DNA from 2 places in the Actinoplanes sp. L3-i22 genome. Region 2 is predicted to be linked to the other one. Evidence: riboswitches for the same ligand, from Rfam matches in the RefSeq annotation. Region 2 holds a riboswitch; the other holds the start of a gene.

What was found. Region 2 has a riboswitch for cyclic di-AMP ahead of L3i22_RS54470 (transglycosylase family protein). Riboswitches for the same ligand answer to the same signal wherever they lie in the genome.
Region 1: it holds a riboswitch for cyclic di-AMP, as region 2 does, so the genes downstream of both, L3i22_RS02615 (transglycosylase family protein) here and L3i22_RS54470 (transglycosylase family protein) in region 2, are expected to answer to the same signal.

What each region holds. Positions count from the first base shown of each region.
Region 1 is NZ_AP024745.1:562,549-570,018, forward strand. Features, by position in the region: gene L3i22_RS02600 (ExeM/NucH family extracellular endonuclease) at 1-1,200, shown strand, start outside; gene L3i22_RS02605 (LysR family transcriptional regulator) at 1,306-2,181, opposite strand; gene L3i22_RS02610 (nuclear transport factor 2 family protein) at 2,252-2,611, shown strand; gene L3i22_RS02615 (transglycosylase family protein) at 2,619-3,230, opposite strand; cyclic di-AMP (ydaO/yuaA leader) riboswitch at 3,232-3,415, opposite strand; gene L3i22_RS02620 (STAS domain-containing protein) at 3,888-4,673, shown strand; gene L3i22_RS02625 (PP2C family protein-serine/threonine phosphatase) at 4,670-6,073, shown strand; gene L3i22_RS02630 (trans-acting enoyl reductase family protein) at 6,070-7,308, shown strand; gene L3i22_RS02635 (trans-aconitate 2-methyltransferase) at 7,418-7,470, opposite strand, start outside.
Region 2 is NZ_AP024745.1:9,048,511-9,055,980, forward strand. Features, by position in the region: gene L3i22_RS40665 (LuxR family transcriptional regulator) at 1-1,403, opposite strand, end outside; gene L3i22_RS40670 (VOC family protein) at 1,397-1,852, opposite strand; cyclic di-AMP (ydaO/yuaA leader) riboswitch at 2,203-2,381, shown strand; gene L3i22_RS54470 (transglycosylase family protein) at 2,382-2,924, shown strand; gene L3i22_RS40680 (hypothetical protein) at 2,940-4,004, opposite strand; gene L3i22_RS40685 (GH92 family glycosyl hydrolase) at 4,087-6,957, shown strand; gene L3i22_RS40690 (PadR family transcriptional regulator) at 7,055-7,450, shown strand; gene L3i22_RS40695 (hypothetical protein) at 7,447-7,470, shown strand, end outside.

The sequences.
Region 1 (7,470 bases), 3.5 Mb from region 2:
GGCGTGTCGAAGGGCCTGACCTACGAGTACGACCCGGCCGCCGCGACCGGTTCGCACATCGTCGCGTCGACGCTGAAGTTGAACGGGACGGTCATCGACCCGGCCACTTCGTACCGCGTCTCGTCGAACTCGTTCCTCGCCGCGGGTGGCGACAACTTCCTCACCCTGGGCAAGGGCACGAACAAGATCACCACCGGTGACAACGACCTGACCATGCTGGTCAACTTCTTCGCCAAGTACACGCCGATCACCGCGGACACCACGTTCCGCAGCAAGGTGTACGTGCCGGCCCCGTCCGACACCACCGCGCCGACCGGCACCTACTCGGTGGACGCGACAAGCATCTGGACCGGTCAGTCGGTCACGCTGACCCAGAAGGCGCTCGCCGACGACGTCAGCCCGGCCACCGAGATCACCCAGGTGGTCAACTGGGGCGACGGCAGCGCGCCGGAGACCCTGGCCGCCGGCGCCACGACGGCGACCCACAAGTACGCCACGGCCGGCACGTTCGCGGTCACCGTGACGATCACCGACAAGGCCGGCAACGCGGCCGCGGCGATCACCGCCGGCAGCGTGACGGCGGCCGCGCAGACCGGCAAGTACAGCCTGGACCGCGTCTCGATCTACGCCACCCAGGCCGTCACCCTCAAGGTGAGCGGCGTGAACGGCACCTCGGTCAAGGTCGCCTGGGGTGACGGTTACACCACCACGGCGTCGGTGAACATGCCGGTGTCGCACACGTACAAGAAGACCGGCACGTTCTCGGTCAAGGTCACCCCGGTGAACGGCGTCGGCGCCGGCACCACCGTGACCGTCGGCTCGGTCAAGGTCAGCAAGGACGCCTGGGCGCCCAAGGTGACCCTGAAGGTGCCGAGCGGCGCGAACCGGGCGTCGTCCTGGTCGAAGGTGACCGGTAAGGCCACCGACGTCGGCACCGGCGTCCGCACGGTTCGGGTCAAGCTGACCGAGCAGCGCGGCAAGTCCTGGTACTACTACAGCCACGGCAAGTGGACCAAGGCGTCCTCGCGGACGTCCGCCCTGGCCAAGGCCGAGGTGTTGAACGCGTCGCTGAGCGGGAGCACCTGGAGCGTCCGGATCTCCGGCGTGAAGAAGGGCAGCCTGCGGATCAGCTACTGGGGAGTGGACAAGGCCGGCAACACGTCGGCCGCCAAGGTCTACTTCCGGACGATCACGCGGTAACACCTGATGGACCGGGAGGCCCTCGTCGCGATCTGCGCGGCGGGGGCCTTTCCGCTGTTCCGGGCGGGCTGCGGGCGTACCGTAAGCGGATTTTGATCTTGATTTTCAGGCGAACGCGGCCAGGCACCGCTTGAGGAACGCGGCCAGTGCCGGACTTGTCCGCTCCGGCCAGACCAGGGCGAGCAGCGCCGGGATCCCGATGCCGTCGATCGGCACGGCGACCAGGTCGGGATGCGCGGCCGCCATCGACTCGCTGAGGACCGCGACCCCGAGGCCGCGGCGGGCCAGGCCGGCGACGGTGTCCGGCGAGGTGGCGACGAGCGCGACCTCCGGTCGCAAGCCGGAATCCGCCACCCCGGCCTGGTCGAGCACGTCCCGGATGCCGGTCCCTTGCGGCAGACAGACGATTTGGTACGACCGGAGCCCCGCGACCGTGACCCGGCCGCGCCCCGCGAGCTCGCTGCCGGGAGCGGTCAGCGCCACCAGCCGCTCGCTCACGATCACCTGCGACGCGAGGTGTTCCGGCGGCGCCCCGGCCAGCCCCGCCAGCGCCACGTCGAACGCGCCGGCGCGCACGCCCGCGACCAGGTGGTCCGAGTTCGCCTCGGCCAGCTCCAGCTCGATGCCGGGATGGTCGCGGTGGAAGGCGGCGAGCGCGTCGAAGAGTGGCGCGACCTCGCAGCCGATCACCATGCCGATCGTCAGCCGGCCCCGGATCAGCCCCTTGACGTCGTCGATCGCGTCCCGCAGGTCGAGCGTCGAGTCGAGGGCGGCCCGGGCGTGGCGCAGCGCGACCGCACCGGCGTCGGTGAGCCGCGCGGTCCGGCCGCTGCGGTCGAAAAGCTCCGCGCCGAGCTCGTGCTCCAGCGCCTTGACCTGCGCACTCACCCCGGACTGGGTGATGTGCACCCGCTCCGCGGCGCGGGTGAAGCTGCCGGTCTCGGCGACCGCGACGAAGTACTCCAGCTGCCGCAGATCCATGAGTAGAAATTGTAGTAGCCAGAAGAACCATCTGTTGGACTTGTGGATCGGGTAGGGGCAGGGTGAAGTCATGAGCGAACGCGAGAAGGCACAGCAGCCCGAAGACCTGACCCGCCTCTTCGTCGAGCGCGCCAACGCGAAGGATGCCGAGGGCCTCGCCCTGCTGTACGAGGAGGACGCCGTGATGGCCTACCCGCCCGGCAGCCAGACCGTCGGGCGCGCGGCGATCCAGCAGCTCTGGGCCGAGCTGCTGCCGAGGATGCCCCGCTTCGAGCCCGAGCCGCCGCTGCCCACGCTGATCAGCGGCGACCTGGCCCTCACCGCGACGCCGCCGAGAGACGGGGCCGGGGCGAGGGCGCAGGTGGTCCGCCGGCAGCCGGACGGAACCTGGCTGCGGGTGCTCGATCAGCCGGAGTTCGCCCGGCCCTGAGCTGCTCCTACAAGGCCAGGCGCTGGCCGACCGTCAGCCGGTTCGGGCTGCCCAGGCGGCTCGCGTTGGCGCGGTAAAGGGCCTTCCAGCCGCCCTTGACGCGGTAGCGCGTGGCGATGGCGGAAAGGGTGTCGCCGCGCTTCACGACGTAGGTGCCGGTCGTCCTCAGCGGCGAGTCGTAGGAGGCCAGGCGGTAGGGGTTCACCGCGGCGGTGGTCCGCGCCTTGGTGAGCCCGCGACGCCCGCAGGTGGGCCAGGCACCGATGCCCTGGTTCCGCAGGACCCGTTCGGCGACCGTGATCTGCTCGCTCTTGGAGGCCACGTTGGCGGTCGAGCCGTACTTCCCGCCCCCGTGCGCACGCCACGTGGACCGGCTGAACTGCAACCCGCCGTAATAGCCGTTGCCGGTGTTGATCCGCCAGTTGCCGCCGGACTCGCACCGGGCCACGGCGTCCCAGTTCACGTCCGGGGCGGCGCTGGCGGGTGTGGCTTCGACCGCCAGCATGCCGACCGCACCGGCGAGACCGGCGACCATGATGCCGAGCGCGCGTTTCAGGGCGCGCGGAGACTGGGCTCGCCGGGAGACCGCACGACGAACCCGCTTGTTCAGGTGAAGCATGAAGTTTTTCCCTCCACGCCTGCGAGGTGAGCTGTCGGGTTCGGGCCGAGGAGCCCGGCCGCCGTCAGGCGGCTTCACCCCGAGGCGCGCTCAACGTGAGCGCGCCGGAGAACTTGTGGGTCCCCCGCTCCATGCCTGTGTGTTGTTGACCGTGACCAGCAGGCAGGACTCGGCGTTCCGGCCACGGTGTCCGCAATTGCGGACTGCCGACGGTAGCCACCACCTCTCCGGACTGACCACGCCCGGAAGCGGGGCTGGTGACTTTGTTCTCACAAATTAGCCGCTTTGATCTTCCTTTGTGTGAATAACAACCCGAGTTCTTCAGTGGCGGCGCCGGTTGCCACCTACGTGGTCAACCGTGCGGGGGAACGCCGTTTGTGACCGGACACGCAAGAGTGGGTGCGCGGTTCGGCGTGCCTGGGCCCCGTCTCGCCGAACCGGTCATCCTCCGCATGACGGCTCATCACCGCTTTGTTGTCTGATGTGGGCGCGACCCGGGTGCGCGGGCCACGAGGACGCGCAGTTCGCGCGGATTGTGCATGAATTGGGCTCTGATGGGTGTCGTCCCTTGTCGGCTGCCGCGTCCCGGAGAACGATGGGCGGCATCCAGCCGACCTGAGCCGACGAGCCAGAGACCGACCAACCAAAGGTCGTCACATGGAGCATCCCGCGTACGTCGTAGTCACCGCGGAGGGCACGGTTCGTCTGGTACTCGCAGGATCACTGGTCCTGGTGCGCCACGCCGACGTGCTGACGCATCTGGAACAGGCGTTGAAGGCCGAGCCGAGCACGCACGTGGCCGTCGACCTGACCGAAGTCACCTCAATGGACTCCTCCGGAGTCGCTCTGCTGCTGCTCGTGCGCCGGTGCGCGCGGCGCGCGGCCAAGACGTTCCACGTGGCCGGCACTCCCCCCGAGGTGCTGAGACACCTCCATCTGGCCGGCCTGACCGTGTTCCTCGGCCTGCGCCCGCCGGACGACGCCCGCCTTTCACGCACCGGCGGCCCGGCCCCGCCGGAGTTCGCCACCTCGGGCGGGCGCGCCGCGCCGCTCGCCGAGGTCCTCGACGAGGCGTTCGGCGGCGACAACATGGGACACATCCGGCGGCAGCTGTCCGGCTACGCCGACGGCCTGGCGATGTCCGGGCAGGAGCGCTACAACCTGCTGCTCGCGGCAACCGAGATCATGACCAACGCGGTACGTTACGGCGGCGGCTCGGGCCACATCACCGCTGCCGGACGCGGCAACCTGCTGTTCCTCAGCATCAGCGACAGCGGCCGCGGCATTCCCCGCCGCTACCGCGGCGAACGCCCCCGCCCGCGCCCCGGCCACATCGGCCTCTACGGCCTGTGGCTGGTGGGCCAGATCTGCCAGCGGGTCGACATCGACACCGGCCCCGGCGGCACCAGGGTTCAGCTGACCTTCGCGGTCGCGACCGGGTGACCGTCCGGCACACCGCCATGAACGGCAACCAGCACGACGACGACGCGCCCGTCGAGGCCGGCGGTGCGGCCTGCCCCGACCGGGGACGGGATCTGCTCATCGCGGCGTACCGGACGCTGGGCCGGTCACTGAACCTCGACCGCACCGCCGCTGCCGCCGTCCGCCTCGCCCTCCCCGAGCTGGCCCGGGTGGCGGTGCTCGTCCTCGCCGTCGACCGGCAGGAGGCGCGGTGGTGGGCGGCAGGTCAGGAGAGCGCGCCGGCCCCGAAACCGGATCAGGACAACACGGTCGCTCAGGCCGACCTGCCCGGCTGGATCCAGGCAACCCTCACCGACTCCGGCGGCGCCCGGGTCCGGCCCATCCCGCCCGGCCGATGGGCCCTGCCCGACGGCGCCGAGCACCAGGGTCACGGCGTGATCGTCCGGGTGACGTACTCCTACCAGGGCCGGGGCGCGCTGCTGCTGTTGCGCGACCCCGATCAGGCGACCTTCACCGAGGCCGGCCGATCGGTCGCGGCCGAGTTCGGGACCGCGGTCAATCGCGCGGTGACGGCGGCCGTGCTCTACCGCGAGCAGGCCGAGGTCGCCGAGACTCTGCGCACGGCGCTGCTGCCCGCGCCGATACCCGACGTCGCCGGTCTCGAGCTGGCGTCCGTGTACCGGCCGGCCCGCGAGGCGCTGCGCATCGGTGGCGACATCGTGCACGCCGAGCCGCGCACCGAGGGCGGCGTGTTCTGCGTCCTGGGCGACGTCTGCGGCAAGGGCGTCGAGGCGGCGGTGGCCGGCAACCGGCTACGACAGTCGCTCCAGGTGCTGCGCCGGATCAACGGACAACCCCTGGACATGCTGAACCTGCTGAACGCGGCGACCTTCGACCCGCACTCCACCGAGGCGACGCAGTTCGCCACCCTGATCGTCGGCGTCGTCGAGGCGCTGCCGCACGGGGGTGCCCGGCTGCGACTGGCCGCCGGCGGCCACCCGCCACCACTGGTCGTGCGGCAGACCGGAACCGTGGACCCGGTACCCATCGGCGGCATGATGCTCGGCGTCGAACACCCGGCGACGTTCGCCGAGGCGACGATCCAGCTCGCCCCGGAAGAGGCCTGCGTGCTCTACACCGACGGGGTCGTCGACGCCGAGGGCGGCCCGTACGGCGAGCCGTTCGGCCTGCGCCGTCTCGTCACCCTGCTGGGCGAGTACACCGGCATGCCGGCCGCCCTGGTGACCGAGCGGATCGGGCAGCGGACCGGCGACTGGCTGGGCCGAAGCGATCACGACGACATCGCGGCCCTGGTCATCCGGGCCACCCCGGCGAAACGAAACCACCGCCGCCATGATCGACCCGTTGTTACCGATGAGTTTCCTAAGGTGCGGTCCGGGGTGCACAATCACCGATCATGAGCGATCGTTCACGTGATTTCGAGGTGGTCATCTACGGCGCCACCGGCTTCGTCGGTGTGCTGGTGGCGCGCTATCTCGCCGGGCACGCGCCGGCCGGCACCCGGATCGCGCTGGCCGGGCGCTCAGCGGCGAAACTGGCGGCGGTGAAGTCCCGGCTGAACGTGGACTGGCCGATTCTGATCGCCGACGCGGCCGACCCGGACGCGCTGGCCACGCTGGCCGGGCGCACCCGCGTGGTGATCACCACGGTCGGGCCGTACGCGAAGTTCGGCCTTCCGCTCGTGCACGCCTGCGCCGCGGCCGGCACCGACTACGTCGACCTGACCGGTGAGGTGCTGTTCGCCCGGGACAGCATCGACCAGAACCACGAGCTCGCGCGCGGCACCGGTGCGCGGATCGTGCACTCGTGCGGCTTCGACTCCATCCCGTCCGACCTCGGCGTGCACGTCCTGCACCAGCTGATCGCCGCGGACGGCGCGGGCGAGCTGACCGACACCACGCTCGTCGTCACCAGCCTGCGCGGCGGGATCAGCGGCGGCACCATCGACTCGATGCGCAACCAGGTGGACGTGATGAAGCGGGAGCCGGCGCTGCGGCGGGTGGCCGGAAGCCCGTACTCGCTGAGCCCGGACCGCCAGGCCGAGCCGAAGGTGGGCCGGCAGAGCGACCTGGACACGTTCCCGGCCTCCGAAGTGGACCCGAAGCTGCGCGGCCGGCTCGCGCCGTTCGTGATGGCGTCCTACAACACCCGGGTGGTCCGGCGCAGCAACGCGTTGCGCTCCTGGGCGTACGGGCGGACCTTCAAGTACCGCGAGGCGATGAGCGTCGGCGCGTCACCGCTGTCCCCGGTGATCGCGATCGGGACGAAGCTGGGCCTGGGCGCGCTGTTCGCCGGGCTCGCGGTGCCGCCCACCCGCTTCCTGCTGGACCGGATCCTGCCGAAACCGGGCACCGGGCCGAGCGAGAAGTCGCAGCAGGAGGGCCACTTCACCATGGACATCTTCACGACGACGACGTCCGGCGCGCGGTACACCGCCCGGGTGCGGGCCAAGGGCGACCCGGGCTACGCGGCGACCTCGGTGATGCTCGGCGAGTCCGCGCTGGCCCTGGCGCTGGACCGGGCGGCGCTGCCGCCGTCCGAGGGCGGCGTCCTGACCCCGGCCACCGCCATCGGCGACGCGCTGGTCAGCCGCCTCCGGTCCGCCGGCCTCGAGATCACCGCCCGCCGACTCTGACCCCGGCCGCTTTTGCTCACGGTCGCTGTTCCGCCCAAGGCCGCTGCTCCTCACGGAGATCAAGGGCCGCTTTCGGTACGACCGTGAGCGCCGGCCGGCAAGGCTCGGGTCAGACCGGGCGCCGGGCGATCAGCTCGAACACGTGCCAGTGCTTGGGACCGC
Region 2 (7,470 bases):
GTGTTCAGCACGAACGCGATCTGGGCCCGGAGCCGCTCCACGGTGGCTTGCTGGATCGCGTCGAGCGGCTCCTGCTCCACCGCCGCGAGCAGGCCGGGGACCAGCGCCGCGGCACCCGAGGCGAGCCGGGCCGTGGCCGCGGCCAGCAGCCGGGAGGCGCGCGGCCCGGGTTCCGGGGTGAGTTCGGCGGCCCGTTCCAGGAACGCGGCCGCGGCGGCGCGCCCACCGCGGGCGAGCGCGCGGCCGGCCGAGTTCTCCAGCTCCGCGGCGACCGACGAGTCGGGGCCGATCGCGGCGTGCCCGCGGTGCCAGGCGCGCCGGTCCGGGTCCTCGGCGGCGTCGGTGACCTCGGCCAGCGCGCGGTGCACGGCGCGCAGTTCGGCCGGGTCGGCGCCGTGCCAGGCGGCGGAGCGGGCCAGCGGGTGCCGGAAGCGGACCCGGGCGCCGATCTCGACCAGGCCGGCGGCTTCGGCTGGGCCGGCCGCGTCCGGGCTGACGCCGAGTTGCTCGGCGGCGCGCCAGAGCAGCGGCACGTTGCCGACCGGTTCGACGGCGGCGGCCAGCAGCAGGGTGCGGCTGGCCGCGGGCAGCGCCGCGATCCGCCGTTTGAAGCCGTCCTCGAGGTGGCTCGCCACGGTGGTCGCCGCCGGGATGCCGAAGAGGTGGCTCGCCGTGGTGGTGGCGGCCGGGATGCCGAAGCCGAAGGCCGGGTCCATCTCGCGGGGCAGTTCGAGCAGGGCCAGCGGGTTGCCGCGGGTCTCGGCGACGATCCGGTCGCGGACCCGGGCGTCGACCAGGCCGGGCAGTACGGTGTCCAGCAGCGCCCGGGCGTCGGCTTCCGGCAGGCCTTCGACGAGCAGTTCGGGCAGGCCGGTGAGCAGGGTGTCGTCGGCCGGGGTGCGGGCCGCGAAGACCAGGGCGACGGATTCGGCGTCGAGCCGGCGGGCCACGAAGGTCAGGATCACCTCGGACATCCGGTCCAGCCACTGCGCGTCGTCGACGACCACGACGAGCGGCTGGTCGACGGCGGCCTCGGCGAGCAGGCCGAGCACGGCCAGGCCGATCAGCAGCGCTTCGGGCGGTTGGCCGGCGCTGAGGCCGAACGCGGTGGAGAGCGCGACCCGCTGCGGCTCGGGGAGCCGGTCCAGGTACGGCAGCAGCGGCGCGACCAGCTGCTGCAGCGCGGAGTAGGCCAGCTCGGTCTCCGGCTCGACGCCGGCGGCACGGACGACCCGGGTGGCCGGGGCCTGCCCGACCAGGTAGTCGAGCAGCGCGGACTTGCCGGTGCCGGCCTCGCCGCGCAGGACCAGGACCCGGCTCTGGCCCGATCGGACGTCGCGGATCAAGCGTTCGAGCTGGTCACGTTCGCGGGACCGGCCTCGGAGTCCGACTGAGCTCAGCACGCTGGGAGCGTACCTGGCGCCCGTTCGGTGACCTCCTGCAGCAGATAGCCGTTGCCGTCCGGATCGGTGAACGAGGCGAACGACCCGTAGGACAAACGCCCTGGATACAGGCCCGGTACCCGCTTCTCGGTGCCCGCATGGTGGAACACGCCGTCCGCGTCGTGGAAGATCTCACTGACCCGCACGCCCCGGCCGGTCAGCTCGGCGCGGGCCTCCTCGATGTCGCGGACGATCAGGTGCACGTTCTCCATCGAGCCGGGCGCGGCGGTGCCGATCCCGGTCCCGAACGCGATCGAGCAGGGCGAGCCGGGCGGGGTGAACTGCACCACCCGGTAGTCCGGGCCGCACACGTAGTCGAGGTCCTCGCGCCAGCCGAGCTGGTTGTAGAACCGCTTGGCCCGATCGATATCGGTCACCGGCACCGCGATCAGCTCCAGCCGATAGTGCATGGCTCAGATCCCGCGGAAACGGGCGGTGCCGCGCGGAACGCCGGGGGCGATCACCACCACATCGAAGGTTCGCATGGCGCAAATACTGGCCCGCCGGTCCGACTGATCGAGCCCGGGACTTGCCCTGGCCTTCGGTGCCCGGGTACCCGGGCGATCACGGCGGGTATGCGGCTGACTCGGGCGCGCTTGTCGTCGTACCCAAGCAAATGCCGTTGTTTTTTGGGTTTTATCCGGCACGAACAAGATCAAATCGGTCGAATAGCGTGAAGAGCGTCACTATCCGGGGCGAAAAACTTGGTCGATGGGCCGCCGGTGTGGTTACCGTCGGTCGTCCCGCGATGGCGGGCACTGTGGACGGTCCGCCGAATCCTGCCGCCGATCCACGGACACGAATCGAAAGGCAGGAGCGGGGGACCCACTTCCGGCGCGATGTTGGAGCTCGCGCCTCGGGGTGAAGCCGCGTGTGACGCGGCCGGGCCACTCTGCCCGAACCCGACAGCTCACCTCGCAGGCGTCGAGGAGAAAACCCATGTCTCGGATCGGTAGACGAACGCGCCTTGCTGCCCTCGGCCTGATTCTCGCGGGCGGAGTCATCCTCGCCCCGGCGGCCCCGGCCAGCGCCGCAAGTGTCAATTGGGACAAGCTCGCGCAGTGCGAGTCCGGCGGCAGGTGGCACATCAACACCGGTAACGGGTATTACGGCGGCCTGCAGTTCAGCCGCAGCACGTGGACGGCGAACGGCGGCGGGAAGTACGCGAAGACCGCGGACAAGGCCACCAAGGCCGAGCAGATCGCGATCGCGAAGAAGTTGTACGCCAAGCGGGGCCTGAGCCCGTGGCCGGTGTGCGGCAAGAAGGCCGGCGTGAAGATCTCCTCGCCGGCGAAGAAGAAGACCACCAAGAAGTCCACGAAGTCGAACGGGAAGACCTACGTCGTCAAGTCCGGCGACACGCTCGCCAAGATCGCCGCGCGCTACCACGTCAAGGGCGGCTGGCGCACGCTCTACAAGGTCAACAAGAAGGTGCTGAGCTCGCCGAACCGGATCTATCCCGGTCAGCGGATCAAGCTCTGATCCGGCGCGGCCGGGTCATCCGAGGTACCGGCTGATCCCCGGATCCAGCTGAACGGTGACCCGGCCGTTGCGGTCCCAGCGCTCCAGCGTCCACCAGTTGCCCTGCCGGCGGACCGTGACCTGAACGTTCGCGGACTCGCCGTGCCAGGCCTTGCCGCCCGCAGAGACGCCGTACTTCGCGCGGGCGAACATGCCGACCTTGGTCAGGGCAGCGCACGCGCGGCAGCGGCCGTCCTCGGTGACGACGCAGTCGCCGCAGGCCGCGCCCTGGCACAGCCGGCACGGGCGGACCGCCTCCGGGCAGGCCGGGCAGGTCGAGCGCAGGCAGTGCGTGCACCAGTCCAGCCGGCCGGCCAGGTGGTGGTTGCGGCAGGCCTGCAGGGTGCTGTGCGCGACGCCGGTGACGTCGTCGACGACGTACCCCTGCCGGATTCCCGGCGCCACGTCGTAGAGGATCGGCACCTGGAAGCCGTCGGCGAGCTCCCAGGTCTCGGCGACCCGCAGCCCGACCGCGATCCGGACCACCTCGGCGGGCCGGCGGCGCAACCGCCGCAGCAGCTCGGCGGTCAGCTCCTCGGGCAGGTCGAGCGGCGCGGCCGGGGCCTGCGCGGCCGGGGCGCCGACCGCCTGCCGGGCCTCGGCGGGCTCCATCTCCTCCCCCGGCGGATGCTCGACGATCCGCGGGACGACCAGCTGCTGCACCCGGCGGGCGCCCTGGACCTGCACGCCGGTGAACTCCTCGCCCCGGGTCACCGCGGTGACGTCGGCGAGCCGGTGCGGCGCGAGCAGGGTGGCGCCGACCATGCCGCGGTTCATGTCGCCGGGGGACTTGCTCAGGCCGTGCCAGGCCGGCCGGGCGCCGTCGCGCCGGACGCCGAGCTGCGCGTGGCGGCCGACCCGGGCGAGCACGGCCTCCCACGGGCCGAGCGCGGCGTGGGCGACGACCTCCGGCTCGGGCTGCCAGTCCTCGGCGGCCCAGCCGGCCCGATCGCCGGGCTCCTGCCACTCGGCGACCGTCTCCGAGCTGTGGATTCCGCGCCCATCGATGCCGGTGTTCTCATCGAGGATCAGGCGGCTCACGCTATGCGATCTTACTCGGGCGACGCTTGCGCGATGACTTATCGACATGCGCCGGTCCTTTCCGGACAGCAGGATCATCGAAATGATTAGCTTTCCGTCCAGAAGGGCGCTGCTGGCCGCGACGCTCGGGCCGGTGCTGTCCCTGACAGCGCTGGCCGTGCCCGCCTCCGCCGCGGAGCTGTCCGCCTTCGACGCGGTGAACCAGTTCATCGGCACCGAGTTGGACACCACGCAGAACAAGAGCAACGACGCGTACGGCAACACGTTCCCCGGCGCGGCGGTGCCGTTCGGCATGGTGCAGCCGAGCCCGACCACGTACAAGGCGGGCAACGCGCAGGTCGGCGAGAAGGGCGGATACGAATACACCGCGAGCCTGATCCGCGGATTCGGGATGACCCGCTACTCCGGCACCGGGTGCACCGGGCGGTTCGGCGGCTACGAGTTCCCCACCATCCCGTACGCCGGGGATGTCCTGCCGGTCAATCCGTCGGCCGACGTCAAGGGCTACTACCTGGGCTTCGACCACGCCAACGAGGTGTCGCAGCCGGGCTACTACAAGGTCGGGCTGGACAACGGGGTGACCGCGGAGCTGACCGCCACCGCGCGGACCTCGGTGAGCCGATTCGCCTTCACCGACAAGGCGACGCTCATCCTGGACGTCTCGGGGCAGAACAACCGGTCGTTCGGCAGCGAGATCACCATCGACCCGGCGACCCGGACGGTCTCCGGCTGGATGTTCGGCGCCGACGTGTGCGACGTGGGCAACACCTACAAGGCGTACTTCTCGACGACCTACGACAAGCCGTTCGCCTCGTTCGGGACGTGGAACGACGCCGATCTGGCCGCGGGCAGCACGCACGCGATCAAGGCCGGGACCGACACGAGCGTCGACTACCGGCACGACACCGGCGGCTGGGTGACGTTCCGGCCCGGCACGAAGGTGACCGCGAAGACCGGTTTCAGCTACGTCAGCGTCGAGAACGCGGCCCTCAATCGCGACAAGGAAACATCAAAGGACAATTTCGACGACGTACGTCGTGAAGCTCGAAAATCGTGGAAGGAAGCGCTCGGCACGATCGACGCGCACGGTGGCGACACCGCCCAGCGAACGTCTTTCTACACCGCGCTCTACCACGCGTACCTGCAGCCCAACGTCCGTGAGGACGTGAACGGGCAGTACGTCGGCTTCGACGGGCTGGCGCACCAGGTCGACCGCGGGCACCACTTCTACCGCAACATCAACTTCGCCGGCTCCGGCTGGGACATGTACCGCAGCCAGGCCCAACTGCTCGCGCTGACGTTCCCGAAGGTGGCGAACGACATCCAGCGCTCGATCGTCGCGATGGTCCAGCAGACCGGCCGGTGGGCGCCCGGCGCGGCCCGCATGCAGGGCGACAACTACCAGGTCATCCTGGCGACCCTGGACGACATGGGGGCCACCGACTACGACCGCAAGGCCGCGCTGGCGTCGATGATCGCGACCCAGAAGCTGCCCGCGACCTCGACCACCCGCAGCGACGCCTACCAGTACTTCTCGACCGGGCTGATCGAGAACCGCAAGGGCGACTTCGCGACCTCCCGGGTCCTGGAGTACTCGGTCGACGACTTCGCGATCGCGCAGCTGGCGTCCCGGCTCGGGGACTCGGCGAACGCGGACTTCTTCCAGGCTCGCGCGCAGAACTGGATGAACGTCTTCGACCCGGTCACCCAGCACATCCGCCCGCGCGAGCGGACCGGCTTCGACCGCTCGTTCGACCTGCGGGTCCGCGAGGACGGCGCCGGGCGCGGCCAGTTCAACCAGTCCACCGGCTACCAGTACGGCTGGATGGTCCCGCAGAACCTGTCGACGCTGATCGGCAAGCGCGGCGGCGTGGCGGCGGCGAAGACCCAGCTGGACACGCTGATGGCGCAGCTGGACGCCGGGGCGTACACGCAGACCGGCAACTACCTGTCGAACCAGGCCGCGTTCAACACCCCGTGGGTCTACAACTGGCTGCGGTCGCCAGCGTCGACCGCCGACGTGCTCCGGCGCGCCGTGTCGGAAATGTACGACACCACCCCGTCCGGCCTGCCGGGCAACGACGACCAGGGATCGCTGAGCTCCTGGTACGTGTTCGCGCAGCTGGGCTTCTACCCGGCGATCTACGGCACCGGCGACCTGGTGATCAGCGGGCCGATGTTCGCCAGCGTCAAGATCGACCCGATCGGCGGCGGAAACCGCATCAAGATCAAAACCAAGGGCATCGGACGGTACGTCGGTGGATTGCGCGTGAACGGTGTTTCCCACTCGGCGAACTGGGTCGACGCGTCGTTCGCCCGGCACGGCGGGACACTCGCCTTCACCATGTCGGAGACGCCCGGCACCTGGGGCACCGGCGACGCCGACGTCCCGCCGTCCTACACCGCCGGCGCGGACGCCCGCAACAACGCCGGCACCACGCCGGACGGGCAGGGCAACCTGGGCTCGATGGACCTCAGTGACTGGTCGCTGTCGCGCACCGCGCTCGCCGCCGCCGGCGCCACCCCGGGCGCGGCGCTCCCCGTCGCCGGCGTCACCTTCACCTGGCCGTCGGCCCCGGCCGGCACCCCGGACAACTGGATCCCGCACGGCCAGCGGATCGCCGTCGGCAAGGCCGGGACCAGCGTGTCCTTCCTCGGCCTGGCCACCAACGGCCCGGCCACCGGCACCGCGACCGTCCAGTACACGGACGGGACGTCCCAGCCGGTGACGGTGACCTTCGGCGACTGGGCGGGTGCCGTCCCGGCCGGCAACGTCGAGGCCATCGCGCTGCAGGGCCGTAACAACGTCAACGGCACGGCCGGCACGGGCACGTTCCGCGTCCTCGCCACCACGCCGGTCGCCCTGGACCCGGCGAAGACCGTCGCCGCGGTCGTCCTGCCCGAGTCCACCAACCAGGGCATCATGCACGTCTTCGACGTCGCGGTGTCCTGACCGAGCGGTCCCCCTCCGGCAGGCACGCCCTGCCGGAGGGCCCCACCCCGCATAGGTCGGTTGACGATATATATCGGCGGATGTAGCGTTCCGGGCCATGCAGGAACCGACGTTTCTCATCCTCGCCGCGCTGGCGGCCCAGCCGAGGCACGGCTACGGCATCGTCCAGGCGGTCGCCGTCCTCTCCGCGGACGAGGTGAAGCTGAAGCCGGGCACCCTCTACGGCGCCCTCGACCGGCTCGCCGAGCAGGGTCTGATCGAGGTCGATCACGAGGAGGCGGTGGAGGGGCGCCTGCGCCGCTACTACCGGCTCACCGCCGACGGCGCCGTCGCGCTCGCCGCGGAGATCGCCCGGCTGGACCGGCGGGCCTCGGCCGCCCGCGAAGAGCTGCGGCATCGGCCCGCCTTCGGCCGCAGCATCCTGGGCGGCGTCGCAGGCCGCACCATCCTGGGCGGCGTCGCAGGCCGCACCATCCTGGGCGGCGTCGCATGACCGGCGAGACGTGGCCGGCC